Regions from separate parts of the Bartonella grahamii subsp. shimonis genome, predicted to be linked through region 2. Evidence: predicted binding sites of a transcription regulator. Region 2 holds the regulator's gene; each other region holds the start of a gene.
What was found. The regulator LexA, encoded in region 2, represses DNA repair genes until DNA is damaged. The targets are predictions, from matches to a motif close to TGTTCNNNNTGTGTTCNG.

Region 1 (7,094 bases), 850 kb from region 2:
TATAAGAAAAACGGTCCTATAGTGTTTGTTGGATGCGTTAACCTTAGTATAAAAAGCGCGTTGCGCAAAAAAATTAAAAGAGGTACCAGTTTTTAAAAAAAAGCGTTCTATACAGTAACAAAAGAAACTTTTTAAGACTCTGTTCGTTGAGTGGTGTAATTTTGTGCTGATACTTGGAGTATAAAAGCGTGAGTGTACATAAACGTCCCTATGATGAACCTATTATCATGATTGAGCATAATGCTTTTGAAAATGCTTTTAATCGTCTCTATGAAGAGACAATGGCGCTGATTGAAAAAACCGCAGCGTATATTGATTCAGAAGGGAAATTGGTAGCACGTTCCCTTTCGGCAGAGGTTTCTGCAATCTATGCGAAAGAGGCTATGTATTTAAGTACACGACTTATGCAAATCGCTTCTCAACTCCTTCTTCTTCGTGCAGAACGCGAAGGGGAAATGTCATCAGAACAAATAAAAAAAGAAATTGTAAAAATGTCACTTCATACACCGACATTGGAACTTGAAACCCCTCATTGGCATGAATTGCCAGAAATTTTCCGCCAATTTGTTTCTCATTCATTACGTTTAGAAGCGCGGATAAAGTATATGCGTGCTGGGTGGGAAACTGCAGCCTCCTGTGCTTTAGAAGATGATAATCCAGTAGGAAAACAAATCGAATTGCTCAAAACAGCTTTTGGGCGTTCTTAGAGGTATTCCCTTGCTTTACGCGAAGGGGAAATGTCATCAGAACAAATAAAAAAAGAAATTGTAAAAATGTCACTTCATACACCGACATTGGAACTTGAAACCCCTCATTGGCATGAATTGCCAGAAATTTTCCGCCAATTTGTTTCTCATTCATTACGTTTAGAAGCGCATATTTTTTCATTTAGATATGCGGTTGTAGTTTAAGCGCTCTGGTAAAGAAGGGGCAGCTGTATTTTGAGCGCTCTGGTAAAGAAGGGGCAGCTGTATTTTGAGCGCTGATAATTCAGTGGGAAAACAAATCGAATTGCTTAAAACCGCCTTTGGGCGTTCTTAGAAGTATTCCCTTGCTTTGTGCGAAGGGGAAATGTCATCAGAACAAATAAAAGAAATTGTAAAAATGTCACTTCATACACCGACATTGGAACTTGAAACCCCTCATTGGCATGAATTGCCAGAAATTTTCCGCCAATTTGTTTCTCATTCATTACGTTTAGAAGCGCGGATAAAGTATATGCGTGCTGGGTGGGAAACTGCAGCCTCCTGTGCTTTAGAAGATGATAATCCAGTAGGAAAACAAATCGAATTGCTCAAAACAGCTTTTGGGCGTTCTTAGAAGAATAGCTTCTTGCTTCTTTCTTGCGATATTTAGAGCAGTAAACCCGTTTTTACAACCAGAATTTCACAACTAAAACCAATCTAGAGTGCTTTTTTCTGCCTAATTCCTATTTGAGTGTGGGAAAATATCTTGAGTTTATGGAAGAGAGGGGGAGGTATAGGCATTGATTTCGAATTATGGTGTGGCATATGGGCCGTGGCTGATCTCGTGGGGATCGGCTTTGGTTGATTGCAGCTGGAACGCTTTTTTAATGATCGTGTGATTTTGTTTTGGCTATGATAATGATCAGGTGCTAGATAGAGCAGGGGCTTGTACATCAATTTATTTATGCTCTATAATTTATGCCTATAAAGTTTCGGTAAAGCGTTGGTTAATGAGGATGATACACATTGTTTTAATTTTTGGGTTTCTCTTGTTTTGAATAGACGTTATGTCCTTTGCGTAAAATATCCAAAATAAAATGCCATATAATGAATGCCCTATGGGGCTCCTGTCCCCCCATGCGATGGTCCCCCCATGCAATGTTGTTGTGTGGTAATGAGCATATTCAAAAACACCTCTCAGTTTTTATTCACATCCCTTGAGTACCGCGCATTTTTACCCTTGCAAAGGAGAAAGCCGGCACAATCATCATGTTTTCTAGTCCCCAATGTTGCGACAGCTCTTGGTATTTGAGACGGTTCATTAGAGGCATTTTTAGTCCTTTTTTGTACAATTTCACTCCACACGGAAATCCCACGTGTGATGTGCAGACAAAAGATTTTGATTGATTCAATATAAAGAGGTTTGCATTGAGAAATTCGATAATTCTTATTCAACATACAAATTAAATGAATTATATTTATAAATCAACAGGTTGACTTATTATGGTCGCGTCGTGGTATAACGTAAAAAGTTTCTATAAAGTGTATACAATCCATTGCATAGCCTCTTTACACTTATGAAAGTACAATCCAGCACTATCTATTTGCTCGCTTGCAATGTTTAATCGTTATGACATTGGAAATGATACAGAAAGGGAATTTTTATGTTTGATAGGGCACTTGCTTGTGATGTGTGAATGATTTTGATTGATTTCAGTTATGTTCTATAAAGTATGTTCCATAAAGTGCTGTTCGTTGCGTGTTGTAATTGTATAAATTGGGGAGGGGGACATAACCATTTTTTACTGGTTGTGTCTTGTGCTGCTGTTTTCTTTGTTGTCTTGTCTTTATTCACAAGGGGGAAAAGTGTATAGACTGTAGTTTATGGCAAAGACGATTCGTATTATAGGCATTGATCCCGGATTACGGCGTACAGGGTGGGGTGTTATCGATGTTGCGGGTAATCGTCTTCAGTTTATTGCAGCAGGGACGGTTTCTTCTGATGTACAGTGTGAGCTGGCTTCCAGACTATGTCAGATCCACAAAGGTCTTTCAGAGGTTGCGCATCAATTTATGCCTCATGAAGCTGCTGTAGAACATGTGTTTGTCAACAAAGATGCTACAGCAACTTTAAAACTTGGGCAAGCACGTGCAATTGCACTGCTGGTTCCTGCGCAAGCAAATCTTCCTGTTTTTGAATATGCGCCCAACAAAGTGAAAAAATCAGTTATTGGTGTTGGACATGGTGCTAAAGAACAAATCCATATGATGGTAAAAGTTCTCCTCCCACGGGCTGAATTTGATAGCAGTGATGCCGCTGATGCTCTTGCTCTTGCTCTTTGTCATAGTATGCATCGTAACAGTATTGACCGATCTTATCAGGCAAGGATGGCGATATGATTGGCAAATTAAAGGGCACTCTTGAACATATCTTTGATGATCATATCCTTCTTGATGTTCACGGTGTGGGTTATGTGGTTTTTGTGTCAAATCGGCTCCGTCCTTCTTTACCCTCTGTTGGGGAGGCGTTAAGCCTTTTTATTGAAACGCATGTTCGGGAAGACGCAATCCGCCTTTTTGGTTTTGCTACAAGAGCTGAACAGGAGTGGTTTTGTCTTTTACAAAATGTTCCTGGAGTAGGGGCAAAGGTTGCTTTGGCAATCTTGGGTACTTTATCGCCAGATGAACTTGCACAGGCTATTGCCTTAAACGATGTTGCGATGATTAGTCGAGCGCCGGGCGTTGGTAAAAAAGTCAGTGAAAGAATTGTGGGTGAACTGAAAAGTAAAACACTTCCCTTTGAACAAGCGGTCAAGACTGTTTCTGTTCCTCAGCGTGAGATGACCAATCAACCTGCACATGATGCGCTTGCCGCGTTGATGAAGCTAGGGTTTGAACGGGAGCAAGCATCCCGTGCTCTTGCTCTTGCGATGAACGCTCTTGAGGGGGAAACTATTTCTTCTGCTCTGCTGATCCGCCATAGCCTCAAATTGCTTTCTTCTCCTACTTAAAATCAAGGTAACAATGCATAAAGATGAAGATCAACGCCTTCTGGGTTCCGCCCCCCTTCCTAACGATCCAGATCGTTCCTTAAGACCACAAGTTCTCGATGATTTTATTGGTCAAGAAGCGGCACGGGCTAATTTAAAAATATTTATTGAAGCGGCAAAAACGCGGCAAGAAGCGCTGGATCACGTTTTGTTTGTAGGGCCACCGGGGTTAGGAAAAACAACGCTTTCACAGATTATGGCAAAAGAATTAGGCGTTAATTTTCGCTCTACTTCAGGGCCGGTCATTGCTAAAGCAGGAGATTTAGCCGCTCTCTTGACCAATCTCGAAGAACGTGATGTCTTATTTATTGATGAAATTCATCGCTTAAATCCAGCGATTGAAGAAATTCTTTATCCAGCCATGGAAGATTATCAACTTGATTTGATCATTGGGGAGGGGCCGGCGGCACGCTCGGTGAAAATTGATCTGGCTAAATTTACTTTGGTAGCGGCAACCACACGTTTGGGGCTTTTGACCACACCGCTGAGAGACCGTTTTGGCATTCCAATTCGTCTCAATTTTTATACTATAGAAGAATTAGAATATATTGTGCAGCGTAATGCGCGGCTTTTTGCCGTCAAGATCAGTGATGATGGTGCTCATGAAATTGCACGCCGAGCACGGGGGACTCCTCGTATTGCCGGACGGCTTTTACGGCGCGTTTGTGATTTTGCTTTGGTTAAACAGGCAAAACAAATTGACCAAAAAATCGCCGATGAAGCGCTTTCGCGTCTTGAGGTCGATCACCTTGGGCTTGATCCACTTGACCGTCGCTACTTGCTCCTGATTGCGGAAACTTTTTTAGGGGGACCGGTGGGGATTGAAACGATTGCGGCTGCTTTATCAGAACCACGCGATGCTATTGAAGATATTGTTGAACCATATTTGCTCCAACAAGGTTTTATTCAAAGAACCGCTCGTGGACGCATTTTGACTGAAAAGGCTTGGAGCCATTTAGGGCTTTCTGCTCCTGCTTCAACGTCTATACAAAAGCGTACTCAACTTTCTGATGCTCAAGATGATGTATCACTTCAGACGTCTTTATGGGATGGAGAAGATGACTAAGTCATTCTTTTTTAAAAGAAACTACGTGAATATTTTATAGCAAGGACATAAAATACAAGAGACGTGCTTTTTTTAGCATATTCTGATCGAAAAGATTTGGCACTATTGATGAGGAGGCTTTGCTTTTCACAACTTAAACACAAAAATGTGTTCAATTTTTTGATTGATAAATAATTTGCTATATTAGATGATTTTATGGGACATGAAGCCGATGACAGAAATAACGCCTTTTAAGAGCAATCATACAAATGCTTTTCATAATTTTCAGGTCCGCGTTTATGTTGCTGATACAGATTTTTCCGGTGTGGTTTATCATGCGCGTTATCTTGAGTTTTTTGAACGAGGACGTTCAGAGTTTTTACGGGATACCGGTTTTAATAATAAAATGTTGGCAGCAGGGGTTGAGGGGGAAAAACTGTTTTTTGTTGTTCGTCATATGGAAATTAATTTTTCAAGACCAGCTAAAATTGATAATCTTTTAGTCGTTAAAACACGTGTTAATCATATCCAAGGGGCACGCTTTTTTATGGAGCAATCTATTTTGCATGAGGCAACTACGTTGGTAACAGCGAAAGTTGAAATTGCTCTGATTAATGAGGAGGCAAAACCGCGACGTTTACCCAAAGAACTTTTTGCAAAAATCCTTGGTTAAAAGTGTTGTACATTGAATATACAAAATGTTGATTTATAATGATAATTCATTGCGTTGTCACTTTCGGATAATTCTGAAACTTGTAAGATTTTTTCTTTCCAAGCTCTATTGCTGGGAATTAATCAAAAACATTTTTTTGTATATCACAAGCGGGGTTGGTGAGTGGCTACAAAAACACTTAAGAAAGGAATAAACATGCCTCTTATGAATTTTTTCAAGTATTAAGACCTATCGCAGCATTTAAAGCTGGAACGCGTATGATGGTTTAGCTTTCTTTTTATGAGCGTAAAGATGATGGTGCATAATAGATTTCATGTATTTTCATATCTTTCATTTTATAGCGTTTATGGGGAAGGCTTTGTGGTTATATTTTTCATAAATGCCGTTTTGAAATAAGGGGGGGCGTTGAGAGATGTCTCGAGTCATCACTTTTTAAAGAAATTTAAGAAATAAGTGTTGTTTTAGCGTACGTATTTATGTGAGACTAAAGTTTTTTACTTAAATTTAGAAACTATAAAATAATCTGTTTTATAGAATTTTAAAAAATACACCTTTTATTTAGAGGGACAAAAATTATGCCGCATGGTGAACTAATGAATCCGGAAACAATTGGAATGTTGCATTTGTTTATGCAAGCGAGTTGGATCGTGAAAGGTGTTATGATTGGATTGCTGCTCGCTTCCGTTTGGAGTTGGGCAATTATTTTTGATAAAATTTTTACGTATCGGAGAATGCGGCGTGAAATAAAGCAGTTTGAACGTACATTTTGGTCAGGCAAAGCGCTAGAAGATCTTTATGCATCATGTAAAAGTCAACGCACCAATAGTATATCCGCAGTTTTTATGGCGGCAATGGTTGAATGGAAAAAATCTCTTGAAAAAGGGACTCATACATCGACAAGTTTGCAGAGCAGAATTGATAAAGCTATGGATTTGACGCTGGGACGTGAAAGTGAAAAGATAGAATCAAAATTAAGTTTTCTTGCGACACTGGGATCTGCGGGACCCTTTATCGGACTTTTTGGAACAGTTATTGGTATTATGGAGTCTTTTCTTTCTATTTCAGCTTCTCAAAATACATCACTTGCCATTGTCGCGCCAGGTATTGCAGAAGCACTTTTGGCAACCGCCATTGGTTTGTTTGCAGCAATTCCAGCCGTTATTGCTTATAACAAGTTGACTCATGAAAGTGCGCGCATCATTGCACAAATAGAAAATTTTGCCGATGAATTTTCAACAATTGTATCGCGGCGTATTGATGAAACTCGCACAGCACCTTCCTCTTTATAAAAAGGAGCTTATCCCATGGGAATTTCTGTTGCTTCTTCTTCTCGAAAAAATACACGTAGGCGCTATCATTCACGAAGCCAACTGATGAGTGAGATCAATGTCACTCCTTTTGTGGATGTCATGCTGGTCTTGTTGATTATTTTTATGGTCTCTGCTCCCCTTTTAGTGAACGGTGTTCCTCTAGATTTGCCTCGTAGTCAAGCGGGTCCTGTACGAGCGCAAAAAACGCCCCTTACGGTTTCACTTGACGCGCAAGGGCGTTTTGCCATTAATCAAGATTATTATGAAACGTCACAAGTACTGATTGCACACCTTAAAACTCTTCTGGAAGCAGATGCTACACAAAAAGAT
Region 2 (7,094 bases):
GACTTTTTAAGTTTTTATAAAATTCCATATCGTATTGAATATCAGGATACTTATTCTATTGTTACAGATAAATTGGCAGAGTCGCAAACATATTGTTCACTTTGTTCTCGATTACGACGTGGTAATCTCTATCGTGTTGCACGTGAAGAGGGATGTTCTGCATTAGTTTTAGGTCATCATCGTGATGATGTTTTAGAAACATTTTTTATGAATTTGTTTCACGGTGGACGATTAGCAGCCATGCCTGGAAAACTTAAAAATGATGAAGGAGATCTTTTTGTTTTACGTCCTCTTGTTTATGCTGCTGAGGAAGATCTGGAAAAATTTTCTCAAGCAATGCAATTTCCAATTATTCCTTGTAATCTTTGCGGTAGTCAAGATGGTTTACAACGTAATGCAATGAAAGAAATGCTGAAAAATATTGAAAGACAAATGCCAGGACGTAAAGATACCATGATTCGCGCTTTAACAAATGTACGTCCAAGTCATTTGCTTGATAAGAAATTCTTTGATTTTAAAACGTGTTAATAAAAATCAGAGATTTAAAAAATAAGTTTAAAGAGTTTAAGACAAGATACTGATTTATAATGATAATTTGTTGTTTTGCAATTTAACTACTGTAAGATTGTTTTGTTTCAAATTCTCTTAATTGCATCCATAAAAAACATCCGCCTGCATATCACAAAGGAAATTCTTGTGTGCATAAAACACTATTGAAAAAAGTTTCCTTTAAATAAGCAATGACTTTCGCACTATTGGCAACAGAAAAATAGTATGATTGTCCGTTTGCTCTTTTGTTAAGTAAAAATAGTGAACGTTGTAGATTTTATTTTATTCTGTTGCATCACTGTCATTTAAGGTGTTAAACTAAGAGAATATATAACTGCTTGATATTTTTGGAGTATATAGTAAACCTTCAAGGCAAGGATTGCCTGTGAATTTTCATAAAGTGAGTTACATAAGCGACCAAGCTCTATTGTGAGCAGCCGATTTTTTATAAACCGGTGTTGATAGGAACTTTCATCATTAAGACAGGGAAGAAGTTAAATTTTCAAACTGCTATACCATAAAGATCATAGGCATCTGACTGTTCAATTTTAACGCTGACAAATTCACCCACACGCAATGGGCGTCGTGATGATATATGGACAACACCATCTATTTCTGGAGCATCGTATTGACTACGTCCTTTAGCAACTTTTCCTTGACTTTCATCGATAAGCACCTGAAGTCTTTTTCCAATTTTTTTCTTTAAAAGACGTGTAGAAATTTGTTGTTGTTTTGCCATAAAACGATGCCAGCGATTTTCTTTCACCTCTTCAGGAATATTTTCTAATCCCAAATCATTCGCGGCGGCTCCTTTTACTTCCTCATATTTAAAGCACCCAGCGCGTTCAATTTTTGCTTCTTCTAACCATTCTAGCAGGATATTAAAATCTTCATTCGTTTCGCCAGGAAAACCAACAATAAATGTTGATCGCACAGCAAGATCTGGACATATTTTTCGCCATTTTTCAATTCTACGGTTTGTTTTTTCCATAAGTGCAGGACGCTTCATGTGACGCAAAACAGTCGGTGATGCATGCTGAAGAGGAATATCCAGATAAGGAAGAATTTTTTTTGCAGCCATAAGTTCAATAACTTCATCAACATGGGGATAAGGATAAACGTAATGCATACGTATCCAAATACCCATATCACCTAGTTCGCGACAAAGATCAAAGAATTTCGTTTTGATTGTACGATCTTTCCAAGAATTTTCGAGATATTTAAGATCAATACCATAAGCACTCGTATCTTGTGAAATAACCAAAAGTTCTTTTACACCTGCTTGCACGAGTTTTTCAGCTTCACGAAGAACATCGCTGATGGGACGTGAAGTGAGATCACCACGCAGAGTAGGGATGATACAAAAACTACACCGGTTAGAGCATCCTTCAGAAATCTTTAAGTAGGCGTAATGGCGAGGTGTCAAACGAATACCTTGGGGAGGAACTAAATCAAGAAAAGGATCATGGACGGGAGGAATTACTGTATGAACAGCTTCTATAACACTTTCATAAGCTTGTGGTCCTGTAATGGCCAATATATTAGGATATGTTTGGCGAATGACATCAGGATCAGCACCAAGACACCCTGTTACAATAACTTTTCCATTTTTTTTGAGAGCTTCATCAATATTGGCTAATGATTCTCTCCTTGCTGTGTCAAGAAAACCACAGGTATTCACAATAACGACATCAGCTCCTTGATGTTGACGTGAAATTTCATACCCTTCAGAGCGAAGGCTTGTAATAATTCGCTCAGAATCTACGAGTGCTTTTGGGCATCCAAGGGAGACAAAACTAATACGAGGTGCTAGCATGATGATCCTACAATTACTATGAATGATTGAGTTACGCTTTTATAACTTAAAAATAGTGTTCTTTATTTTTATACCTATGCAATGCAATCTGTTACAAAGTTATTTGATTTTTTTCTATAAAATTTTATGTGTTTTTATGCATGCATATAATTTTGTCTTATTATATCATAAAATTCCGTCATTAAGGACGATGATATAGGGCTGCTTCCTTCAAAGCATTCAAGTTCTTTTATAAAATACGTGATGAATATTTTAAAGTTTACTTGTTACGCCTTGTGTAAGTAAAGAAGATGAGAGGGAAAAGGAAGTAAAACCCGCTCGATAAGGATCTGGATTGTTTATAGACCGAATTGGTGGCCCTTTGGCTGTGGAGAAGAAGTCAATTGCATGTCGCACAATAAAAAAATACTCAACAGCTTCTTACTGCGATATCTATCGCGCACTTATAAGGTTTATTTTTTAATATTTGCGAATAAGTCCGGTAAGTTTGCCTTGTATTTCTACACGATCGGATTCGTATGTACGTACTTCATAATGAGGATTTGCGGCTTCTAATGCAATAGAAGCTCCTTTGCGTCGATAACGTTTTAATGTGGCTTCTTTTTTATCAATAAACGCAACAATAATTTCACCTGTTATTGCTGTATTTTGACGTTTCACAATGATTGTATCTTTATCAAGGATACCGGCCTCCACCATAGAATCATCTTTAACTTCTAATGCGTAGTGCTCACCTATATTAACCATATTGTGTGGGAGAGAAATGGTGTTTGTTTGTTGCTGTATAGCAGAGGCGGGCACGCTCGCAGAAATACGTCCCATAATAGGAATGGTGATATTTTTTTTTTCTTCTTCCTCAAAGTTATCAAGGTTACTCAAACTTTTTGATATTTCCCTTTTATTTCTTTCTATCATATTAGGAGAAATTTTACGTGCTAAAGAAAGGTTAAATGTTATTTTCTCAGGAAGTCGAATCACCTCCACCGCACGAGCACGATTAGGTAAACGACGTATAAATCCTCGTTGTTCTAATGCTATAATGAGCTTATGAATACCAGATTTTGAAGAAAGTTCTAATGCATTTTTCATTTCTTCAAAAGAAGGAGGAACACCTGTTTCTTTTATGTGGTTGTGAATAAACAAGAGTAGCTCATATTGTTTACATGTCAGCATTTAATGTTCCAATCAAAATAATAAAAAAGGAATAAAGTAAAAATAAATGTATACATAACATTTTTACAAGTTTTTTATTCGCCAAATAAAAAATATTTCCTTTATTTTTGATCTTATCAAATTAAGAAAGTACTATGTTTATTTTACATATTTAAATTATTATTTATATATTATATGGCTATATTAATATTAAATAATGTATAAAAATACTTTATAGCTCTGGTTCAATTATTCAACACTAAATTTTATAACCAATGTTATCCTTTTTTTCTAAAAATATATCTACGTATTTTGTGATTTCTGATATAAAAAAGTTAATTAGAAGGCAGTTTATCAATAGCAGGATAGGCATTCTATATATTTAGAACACTCTATAGGTATTTAGAACCATATTGCATATTATGTCTGCTTTTTTATTCTTAGTAAAATTATCTACAGCTATAATAGTGAGTATAATTTATAGCCATTCGGGATATTTTCAATGAGACTAAATTTTTGCTTCGTGTCTGCTTTATTCTATAGGATAAATTGGCTTTTGTAATATATTCATTATGCATAAATAAAAATTATACCCTTAAAATACCATTGTCGCTCATTGTCCCATTTTCAGGTCTAACGTGCCAACGCTATATACTATTTTGCTGAATCCTAATGTTGCTATAATTTTTGGTTATTGAAAGGAAGCATAAAAGAGATTCTCATTTCTTTTCTGTAGTTTTATTCTCTCACTTGTATTGGCCAAGAAAATGATTTTTATTAAAAAAACTTCGAAATAAGAGAAGCTTACAGTATTTAAGATCTCTCACTCAAGTGATAAAATTATTAAGTTATTATAAATCAATATATTATTTTATAAAGCTGTATTCATATTTGAAAATTGAAAACTAAGATATAAAGATATAAAAATAATATTAAAGTAAAAGATATTTTTCTTTTCTACACATTATGCTCAACAACCCATGTGAGCGGAAAGGGGGGGTGATTTCTTATAATTTTAGCGCTTCGAATCTATAAAACATTTTGCAGTGAAATTTTTCCTTTATTGAAACTTCAAAAAGAAGATTAAAGAATACCTATATAATGATGAAGAAAGGGGGGAAAACGGAAAATTATTGATAACTGAAGAAAATATATTTTTCTTCAAAAGGTGTTGACCAAATGGAAAGTCAACCGTATGTTCCCTTCACTTTCTGCAAATTAGATAGTTTGCAAACTAGATAACTTGTGTGAGAGCGCGTAGCTCAGCTGGTAGAGCAACTGACTTTTAATCAGTAGGTCCAGGGTTCGAATCCCTGCGCGCTCACCAACTTTAAATAATATCAATAGACTATATAAAATTTAAGAATCTTTCTTGTTTTTGTTCTTTTTTATTGTTCCGATTCTTTTTGAAGTTTTTTATTGATTCTATAGTCTGTCATCTTCTATCAGCTGTTTTGGTATAGAGCGATGCTATACTGTCTCCTATCCAATAAAAAAGAACTTTAAGCTTACGATACGGTCGTACCTGCGTTAGCAGCCACACGTGGTTGCTAATTTTCGCAATCCATAGGTTAATTTTCCATAGGTTAATTTTTTAATGCCCACTATATTACATGATTCGCAAAACAAGTTACTAAAATCACTACTTATTCACAGTTTATATTATGAAATGATTTTTCTATAAGACATTGATTTGTTTAATTTTTATTCTTTTTAACATCTACTATAACTACATTTATTTCTTACGAAAACCACAAAAAGGTTAACAATATGTTAATTTCTTGATAGAAGGGGAAAATTCAAGAGTGGTATATGCGCGAGGGAAATCATTTAAAAACGTAAACTCTTCCGTCGCGTACAAAAAGTGTGACGTGGTTTTTACAGTAGTACTTAACAGAAATAAGTGGACTGAATAGATGCCTTCAAATAGAAAAAAGAAATTTACTTTTATTATTAAACCAACGCTTCAATTGTTTTCTATGATCGTCATTTCTCAGTCACTGGTATCTTGTTGCGCAAGCCAAACTATGAATTTTTCAATAAAAGATTCCTATCATATAAAAGATTCCTATCATAATAAACCAATTGACGTAAACACTTCTGTACTACCTCAACAAGTATCTAATAAGAAGAATCAATCGGAAGAAAAAAAGCGTGGGCGAGCTATTGTTGGTAAACCTTATCAAATAAAAGGAAAGTGGTATTATCCTCAAAATGATCCAACGTATAAACGTGTTGGCGAAGCATCATGGTATGGTTCAGATTTTCATGGACGTTTAACTGCCAACGGTGAAATTTATGACATGAATCTTTTGACTGCTGCTCATCCTACAATGCCTCTACCTAGCTATGCTCGTGTTACTAATTTGAAAAATGGATCTTCACTCATTGTTAGAGTGAATGATCGCGGACCTTTTATGAAAGACAGAATCATTGATTTATCAAGGCAAGCTGCGGCAATACTGGGGTATGTAGATAGGGGGGTTGCAGATGTTAAAGTAGAATATATTGCTGAAGCGCCCGTTGGCTATTATGATGGTGCATATTTAATGGCCTCTTATACTCCTGGAAATGCTGCCTCATATTCATTAGCGTCGGAAAATATTTCGAAAAAAAGAGAAACTGTTTTGTTAAAAGAGCAGCGCAATACAGGAAACAAAGAAGAATTAGCTAAAGCAACTGCTGTTGAACAGGAACAGCGTAATAAAACTGTTGCAGTTAAATTGCCAGAAATTGGTCCTATCATGCTTGATAAGCCGATGCCATTCGATCAAGTTGCCTCTATAAATAAGCTAAACAAAAAAATGAAGGTCAATTGGTTGCAGCTGTTTTAAGAAAAAATGCGTTGATTTTTTATCTATATAATTTTCTAGTAAAAAAGATAAAAACTTACAGATTTAGTGTAGGGTTTTCATCTTAAAGCGCGACTTTTCTTGCTGTAATAGCTTTTGCTAGAAAAGAGTAGATTATTGTACCGGGTCTGTTTGTGTAATCTCCAGAACAACTATACTTTCAATTTGAGAGGAATAAAAAGCTTAACAAGTAAAAAATATTTTCTTTTGATTCGGCTTTGCAGTTTTCCTAAGTATCCAGGATAATATCTTGTGAAGAGATTATGTATTACCTCATTCTTTTTTTATCATGTTTTTTAATGGAGTAAGTCCCCTCACTAAAAACAGGGCGTCTCAAACAAAATACACTTAACATTGCTAACTCACGTACTTATTTAAAAGAGACATATTTCAATACGCTACAAGCCTATTTTACGATAGCGTCTGTGAATGGTATAACTGTAACCCTCTAGACATCACTATCTTTACACTTATGAAGATATAAACCGACACCATCATACACTTTGCAAGCCCCTAATGTTTTGTGCGATAATTTTAACACTTGAGAGGTTGATCAGAAGTATTTTTACTCTTTTTTTTTAATAATTTTTATCCATATACGAATCCTACTTATGACGCGTAAGAAAGCGATTTTATTGAATTCAATATGAGAGGCAATATAACGAAAGAATCTTACAGTATTTTTAATCAGATAGAAGTTTAAAATAGGATAATAAATCAATGTA
Region 3 (7,094 bases), 310 kb from region 2:
TATAATATTTATTTTAGCCATTTACCTTACTGAAGATCAGTTAAAAGCGTGGGGATGGCGTATTCCTTTTGTCATTGGTGGTTTTGGAGCAATTGTTGCAATTTATCTACGTAGTTTGCTCCATGAAACAACAACCCACAAAAGTCGCTCTGAACAACATTCTGGTAGTCTTAGAGAACTTTTTCGCAATCATAAAAAAGCTTTCTTTTTGGTTGTTGGCTTTACAGCTGGTGGATCACTCACATTTTATACATACACCACTTATATGCAAAAATATCTGATCACAACCACGGGCTTTGATAAACAAACCGCAACAACGATAATGACTGCTGCCCTCTTTATTTTTGTGCTACTTCAACCCCTCTTAGGTTCCCTAGCCGATAAAATTGGAGCAAGAGCTTCACTCATTAGTTGGAGTACCTTATCTATTATCTGCACCATTCCTGTACTTAAAATGATTGGGAATGCCCATAATGCCTGGACAGCACTTTTAATCATTATTGGAATACTCTGTGTTATGAGTTTTTATACGTCTATTGCTGGTATCATAAAAGCAGAATTATTCCCAGCCTCAATCCGCGCAATTGGTGTTGGATTTGCTTTTGCCATTGGTAATGCACTATTTGGCGGTTCTGCTGAATATGTAGCACTTGGACTAAAAAATATGGGATACGAATCTGTTTTCTTTTTTTACATAGTTGGTATGATGGTCATTGCACTCATCTCTATTCTCCTTATGCCCGATATAAATAAAGGAGGATATCTCGATAAAGACGATAGACTTCATTAAACTTATTCTTTGGATAAAAAAGCCCAAGAAAGTGGGCTTTTTTATAATTATTTACACAAAAACTTAATTTTTAATTATGAAACCCATTTCATTATCTTACTCTCAATAATGGACAGTCATCGAATACTTTCTATGACCTACAGACATTACTTCCATAACGTGTTAATTTGTAATGGTTGTTTATCATTTTGTATCTCTATTGAGAAACCCAAATGCTGTAAGATTTTTTCATTTCTATCCTTTTTATATCACGCCCTCATAACTGTACCTCTTGCAACTCAGAAACAGAGTTAATTCTATGAATAAAATTATTTAATAAAAGAATAAAATAGCCTATTATAAACTATTTCAATTACTAGAAATTGTATAAGCCTATTGATATAATTTAAATTTAACAACTTCCCATGAAATTAAAGGTATATTACTGTAGTAAAAACTTGATTAAGTCTTGTAGAGAATACTATTCCATTTACTTATAAATTCATTAAAAATGATTTTAATCATTTAAAATAATTAATAAAACTATTTATAATATAGAATAAATAATTTAAATTTGCAAAAGTATTGTATTTTAATAGTTTTCATAAAAAATAATCATTACACAATTGAATTTTTCTGGAAATCATAAACAATAATGTTTAGAAAATATGGACTATAAATCTAAAAGGGGAACATTTCATGAAACATGAAACAACTTTAATACAACATGATCCAAGAAAACGTATCTTTGCTATCATATCTAGCGCATCAGGGAATCTAGTAGAGTGGTATGATTTTTACGTTTACTCATTTGCATCTATTTACTTTGCACCACAATTTTTCCCTTCGGATGGCGATGTTGTTACCCAATATTTTAAAACTGCAGGAATCTTCTTTATTGGTTTTCTTATGCGCCCAATTGGAAGTTGGCTCTTTGGCTTTATTGCTGATCGTTATGGACGCAAACGCTCAATGCTCATATCTATTCTTATGATGTGTGGGGGCTCTTTTCTCATTGCCATACTTCCCACTTATGAAACTTTAGGGAGAACTGCAGCAATTCTTCTTCTCCTAATCCGTATGATGCAGGGACTTTCAGCAGGTGGTGAATATGGTATAGCTGCAACTTATATAAGCGAAATTTCCCTTAAAAAACACCGCGGTCTCTTCGCTTCTTTCCAATCTGGTACGCTTATTACTGGTCAACTTTTAGCTAGTTTTATTATATTTATTTTGGCACTTTATCTAACGGAAGACCAATTAATAACATGGGGCTGGCGTATTCCATTTATCATTGGTGGATTGGGAGCATTGGTTATACTTTATCTACGTCGTTCACTTCATGAAACAACCACTAAAGAAAGCCGCTCTCAAAAACACACTGGGAGTCTTAAAGAGCTTCTAAGCAAACACACAAAAGCTTTTTTTGTAATTGTTCTCTTCGCCTCTGGAGGATCTCTCACATTTTACACCTGTACGACTTATATGCAGAAATATCTGATCACAACTACCGGTTTTGATAAACATACAGCTACAACTGTAATGACCGCGGCACTCTTTATTTTCATATTACTCCAACCCATATTTGGCATCCTAGCTGATAAAATTGGAACAAGAAATTTACTTATCCTTTGGAGTGCACTCTCTACTCTCTTTACGATTCCTGGACTTCTTATAATAGGTCACGCACATAATCCATGGATTGCGCTATCAGCCATTATTGGAATACTCTGTATTATGAGCATGTATACATCCATCTCTGGTGTCGTAAAATCAGCAATGTTTCCCTCTTCAGTAAGAGCACTGGGAGTTGGTCTCTCTCATGCTATTGGCAATGCATTATTTGGTGGTTCTGCCGAATACGTAGCACTTGGATTAAAAAATATGGGACATGAATCACTCTTTTATTTTTACGTAGTCGGCGTAATGATCATTGCATTCATTGCCACCCTCTTTATACCGGATATGAGCAAAGGAGGATATCTTCAAGAAGACAAAATCGATTAAACCTTCGATATTAAACAAAAAAGCCCAAAACTCTTTGGGCTTTTTTATTGAGCAAAAATTGAATTTTAAAATTGTTTAAATTTTATCAAGTGCGTTTAATTGTTTGGCTACCAAATAGTAGAAAGTCATACGACTTTTTCTGCGATCTCCAGACATCATTTCTGCAACTTTTGAAACAGCCATTTTAGCACTCTTCTCATCAGAGCCTAATACATCTTGAACCCATTTTTCAACGCGTTCTAGCTCTTTTGGATCCGATGTAGCAACAAGTGATGCATCCTGTTTTTTCATCACTAAAGCTAAGCGATGACGAAGCCTTTCTATTGCAGCCTCATCGGGATTTTTATCATATAATTTAATATCTGCTAGATCATTAGTCATTTTGCTCCATCTCCTCTCCAAGAATTAGCGGCTGTATTTTACAACCGCGTTATATAGCTTCATAAATAATTAGAGGATTTAAAATATTAACAACCCCCCTTTTCTAAAGACCGTTCTTCATCTATACTTAAATGGCTGGCTTGCCAGCTATGGTAATAAATGGACAATGAAATAAACTCATTGGACCCGGGGGCGGTACCCGGCGCCTCCACCAAAATATAATAAGCGAAAATTATACTTTGGTGGGGGCGAAATAGGATCGACAAGGGCGTAAAGATTGCTCTTTTACTCGGCATAGTACCACCGTTATCGGACTAAATGAGTAGTTGCAAATGACAACTATGCGGAAGCACGTCTCGCTGCTTGATGTAGTGTGAATGTTTCAAACTAAGTCTTAAACCGTCGCAGGTTTAAGCGGGGTTCGAAGGCACCTGGCAACAGAAGCCTTCACTTTTTTAAACGTTGTTGATTGATCTTTCAGACATTATCAGACATTATTCACCATAGAGTTTCGTATTTATTTGATTTATTGAGGTGCATCGTAGACAAAATACTGCTAATTTTAAAATATATTCTATCACACAATATCAATACGCCTCGTTCTGCTACGTGAAATAAAAGGAATAAACTTCGATGGTTAAAGATCAAATCCGTTACGATATTCTCGTTCAGGATGCGCTTCGTGGAGTTATCCGTAAAGTTTTATCGGAAGTTGCCAAAGCAGGTCTTCCGGGAAATCATCATTTTTTTATAACTTTTTTGACGAATGCCCCAGGCGTTAAAATTTCCCCTCGGCTAAAAAATCGCTATCCCGAGCAAATGACAATCGTCTTACAACATCAGTTTAGAGATCTCAGTGTTTCAGAAACAGCTTTCGAAGTAACCCTCTCCTTCAGGGAAATAACCGAAAAACTCGTGATTCCTTTTACTTCCATTCAGGTCTTTTATGATCCTGTAGCAGCATTTGAAGCAGCATTTGATCTGCCCTCAAATCTTACCTCTGGAGAAAGTGAAAATTCAGAAAATACCTCAACTACGCCCATTACCCTATCAAACAAACAAAAAAAAGAAAACACGCTTACAAAAGAACAAAATTTCAGTACAAATAAAGAATCTTCAAATAACGATACAAAACAAAGTGCTGATGTTGTCTCTTTAGATTCTTTTCGGAAAAAATAAATTTTCTCATGACTGAATTGATTAATCTTCGCCAATTTCGAAAACAAAAAAAACGTACAGAAAAATCTCTTCGTGCTGAGCAAAATCGTTATCGTTTTGGACGAACAAAAACTGAAAAACTTTTCGAGCAACAAGAATCTTTAAAAACGCAAAAATTTCTTGATCAAAATCGTTTGCGAAACGACGAATAAAGGTGAAAAAATGCACGAAAATAATTCTATCGATTGGTCAAAAGTCATTCCACGAAAGATATCTGTTCGCGTTGATGGACACGCAACAAGCGTCTCTTTAGAACCACCATTTTTAGATATTCTAAAAGATATAGCCCGCAAAAAAGGACAATCTTTAGCCTTTGTTATCACTGATATTGATAGCAAAAGACCACAACAAGTAAATCTTTCGGCTTCGTTACGCGTTTATGCCCTTCAAAGCGTTCTCACCCAACGCATTTAATGTTTGTGCTTATTTTTTTATGTTCTCTTTCTGTTTATTCAACTGAAATTGTTGTGACTTTTTTAAGAGAAGTTTTTTAATCTAGAACGACAATGAAAAAAAGACTACAAAAGAGATATAATGAGTAATTTTTCTGATCACAACATACCTTTCTTTGAAGAAGATTCCCTTCCAGACCACGATAAAAAGAGCTCTGTTTTTTTCTCCCATACTCTAAAAAAACAAAAATCATATAACACAGACTATTTAGAACAACTCAATCCAGAACAACAACAAGCTGTTATGAATACTGAGGGTCCTCTTTTAGTTCTTGCAGGTGCTGGTACAGGAAAAACGCGCGTTTTAACAACCCGTATTTCTCACATTTTACGCTCTGAACTTGCCTCTCCTCAGCAAATACTTGCTGTCACTTTCACCAACAAAGCAGCGCGTGAAATGAAAATGCGTATTGGTGAACTTATTGGAAGAGTTGTTGAAGGTATGCCTTGGCTTGGAACCTTTCATTCCACTGGTGCTAAAATTTTACGCCGTCACGCAGAGCTTGTTGGCTTAAAAAGAAACTTTACAATTCTCGATAGAGATGATGTTCTTCGACTTTTAAAACAGCTTATTCAAGCTGAAGGATTAGACGATAAGCGTTGGCCCGCACGAAACCTTGCCATGATGATTGATTCTTGGAAAAATCAAGGACTTTCACCAGAACATATCTCAAAAAGTGATGCTCATTCCTTTGGCAACGGCATGGGACGCGAACTTTATCACAGTTACCAAAATCGATTAAAAGATCTTAATGCTTGCGATTTTGGCGATCTTCTGCTTCATTCTATCTCTATCTTCCAGCATAATCCAGATATTCTCCGCGAATATCATTCTCAATTTCGCTATATTCTTGTTGATGAATATCAAGATACAAATACGGCACAATATCTTTGGCTTCGCCTTTTGGCACAACAACCTCAAGGTCAACATGTTAATCTTTGTTGTGTTGGCGATGATGATCAGTCCATTTATGGATGGCGTGGTGCAAAAGTCGAGAACATATTACGTTTTGAAAAAGATTTTCCTTCTGCTAAAATTATTCGTCTAGAACGCAATTATCGCTCAACATCCCATATTCTTAAAACGGCCTCCCATCTCATTGCTCATAATGAAGAAAGACTGGGAAAAGTTCTTTTTTCTGCTCAAATAAAGAGTGAAGAAGAAAAAGTAAAAATTCATTCAGCATGGGATTCGGCAGAAGAAGCACGAGCAATCGGAGAAGAAATCGAACGCGCACAACAAACCGGTCATGCATTAAATCATATGGCTATATTAGTACGCGCATCATTTCAAATGCGTGAATTTGAAGATCGCTTTGTAACGCTTGGACTTAACTACCGCGTCATTGGTGGTCCTCGTTTTTATGAGCGAATGGAAATACGTGATGCCATGGCTTATTTACGCGTTGTTGTCCAACCCGCTGATGATTTAGCTTTTGAACGTGTTATTAATACACCGAAACGCGGTATAGGAGATGCAACCCTGCGTATTCTTTATGAGAGTGCACGTGCGCGTTCTGTTCCTCTCTTTTCTGCTGCCGCTAACATCATTGAAACAGACGAGCTAAAGCCTAAGGCACGCAGTGCGTTACGAAACCTTATTGAAAACTTCCGCCGCTGGAAAAATATGCTTCAAGACACTCCTCATAGAGAACTTGCCGAGATCATCCTTGATGATTCTGGTTATACAACCATGTGGTTAGAAGATCGCTCACCAGAGGCTCCTACACGGCTAGAAAATCTTAAAGAAATGATCCGTTCCATGGAACAATTTGAAAATCTTCAAAGTTTTTTAGAACATGTTGCACTCGTTATGGATGCTGAAAACAATGAAAATACCGATGCAGTCAACATCATGACACTTCATTCAGCCAAAGGGCTTGAATTTGAAACAGTTTTTCTTCCAGGTTGGGAAGAAGGACTCTTTCCCCACCAGCGCTCATTAGATGAAGGTGGACGTTCAGGTTTAGAAGAAGAACGGCGTCTCGCTTATGTTGGACTCACAAGAGCAAAAAAACACCTGCATATATGGTTTGTATCTCACCGTAGAATTCATGGACTTTGGCAATCTGCTCTTCCCTCCCGCTTTCTAGATGAATTACCAGCAGAACATATAGAAGCCATAGCAATGGAAACATCTTATGGTGGTTATGGAAAATCTTCCTTTCAAAATCACGATTCCTATTATACTGACTATGTGACAGCAAGACAGAAGCATACACAAAAAAACAAAACTATTGAAGGGAAAATTATCGCTCAATCAATCT

Region 1: ruvC (crossover junction endodeoxyribonuclease RuvC) is a predicted target of LexA. The motif match lies at 2,436-2,453, and genes of this name have one in related genera.
Region 3: QHG57_RS07920 (ATP-dependent helicase) is a predicted target of LexA. The motif match lies at 4,810-4,827, and genes of this name have one in related genera.

The regions. Positions count from the first base shown of each region.
Region 1 covers NZ_CP123961.1:140,744-147,837, reverse strand. Annotated here, with positions in the region: gene QHG57_RS00895 (OpgC family protein) at 1-5, shown strand, start outside; gene QHG57_RS00890 (DUF1465 family protein) at 189-707, shown strand; gene QHG57_RS09715 (hypothetical protein) at 738-911, shown strand; partial or broken gene QHG57_RS00880 (DUF1465 family protein) at 1,063-1,320, shown strand; gene ruvC (crossover junction endodeoxyribonuclease RuvC) at 2,571-3,086, shown strand; gene ruvA (Holliday junction branch migration protein RuvA) at 3,083-3,697, shown strand; gene ruvB (Holliday junction branch migration DNA helicase RuvB) at 3,711-4,802, shown strand; gene ybgC (tol-pal system-associated acyl-CoA thioesterase) at 5,014-5,454, shown strand; gene tolQ (protein TolQ) at 6,030-6,743, shown strand; gene tolR (protein TolR) at 6,759-7,094, shown strand, end outside.
Region 2 covers NZ_CP123961.1:1,476,132-1,483,225, reverse strand. Annotated here, with positions in the region: gene ttcA (tRNA 2-thiocytidine(32) synthetase TtcA) at 1-528, shown strand, start outside; gene rimO (30S ribosomal protein S12 methylthiotransferase RimO) at 1,052-2,365, opposite strand; gene lexA (transcriptional repressor LexA) at 2,825-3,538, opposite strand; tRNA gene QHG57_RS06530 (tRNA-Lys) at 4,769-4,844, shown strand; gene QHG57_RS06525 (septal ring lytic transglycosylase RlpA family protein) at 5,434-6,351, shown strand.
Region 3 covers NZ_CP123961.1:1,781,946-1,789,039, forward strand. Annotated here, with positions in the region: gene QHG57_RS07885 (MFS family transporter) at 1-790, shown strand, start outside; gene QHG57_RS07890 (MFS transporter) at 1,469-2,776, shown strand; gene QHG57_RS07895 (DUF2853 family protein) at 2,852-3,157, opposite strand; RNA gene ssrA (transfer-messenger RNA) at 3,253-3,609, shown strand; gene QHG57_RS07905 (SspB family protein) at 3,791-4,336, shown strand; gene QHG57_RS07910 (DUF4169 family protein) at 4,345-4,527, shown strand; gene QHG57_RS07915 (ribbon-helix-helix domain-containing protein) at 4,538-4,789, shown strand; gene QHG57_RS07920 (ATP-dependent helicase) at 4,910-7,094, shown strand, end outside.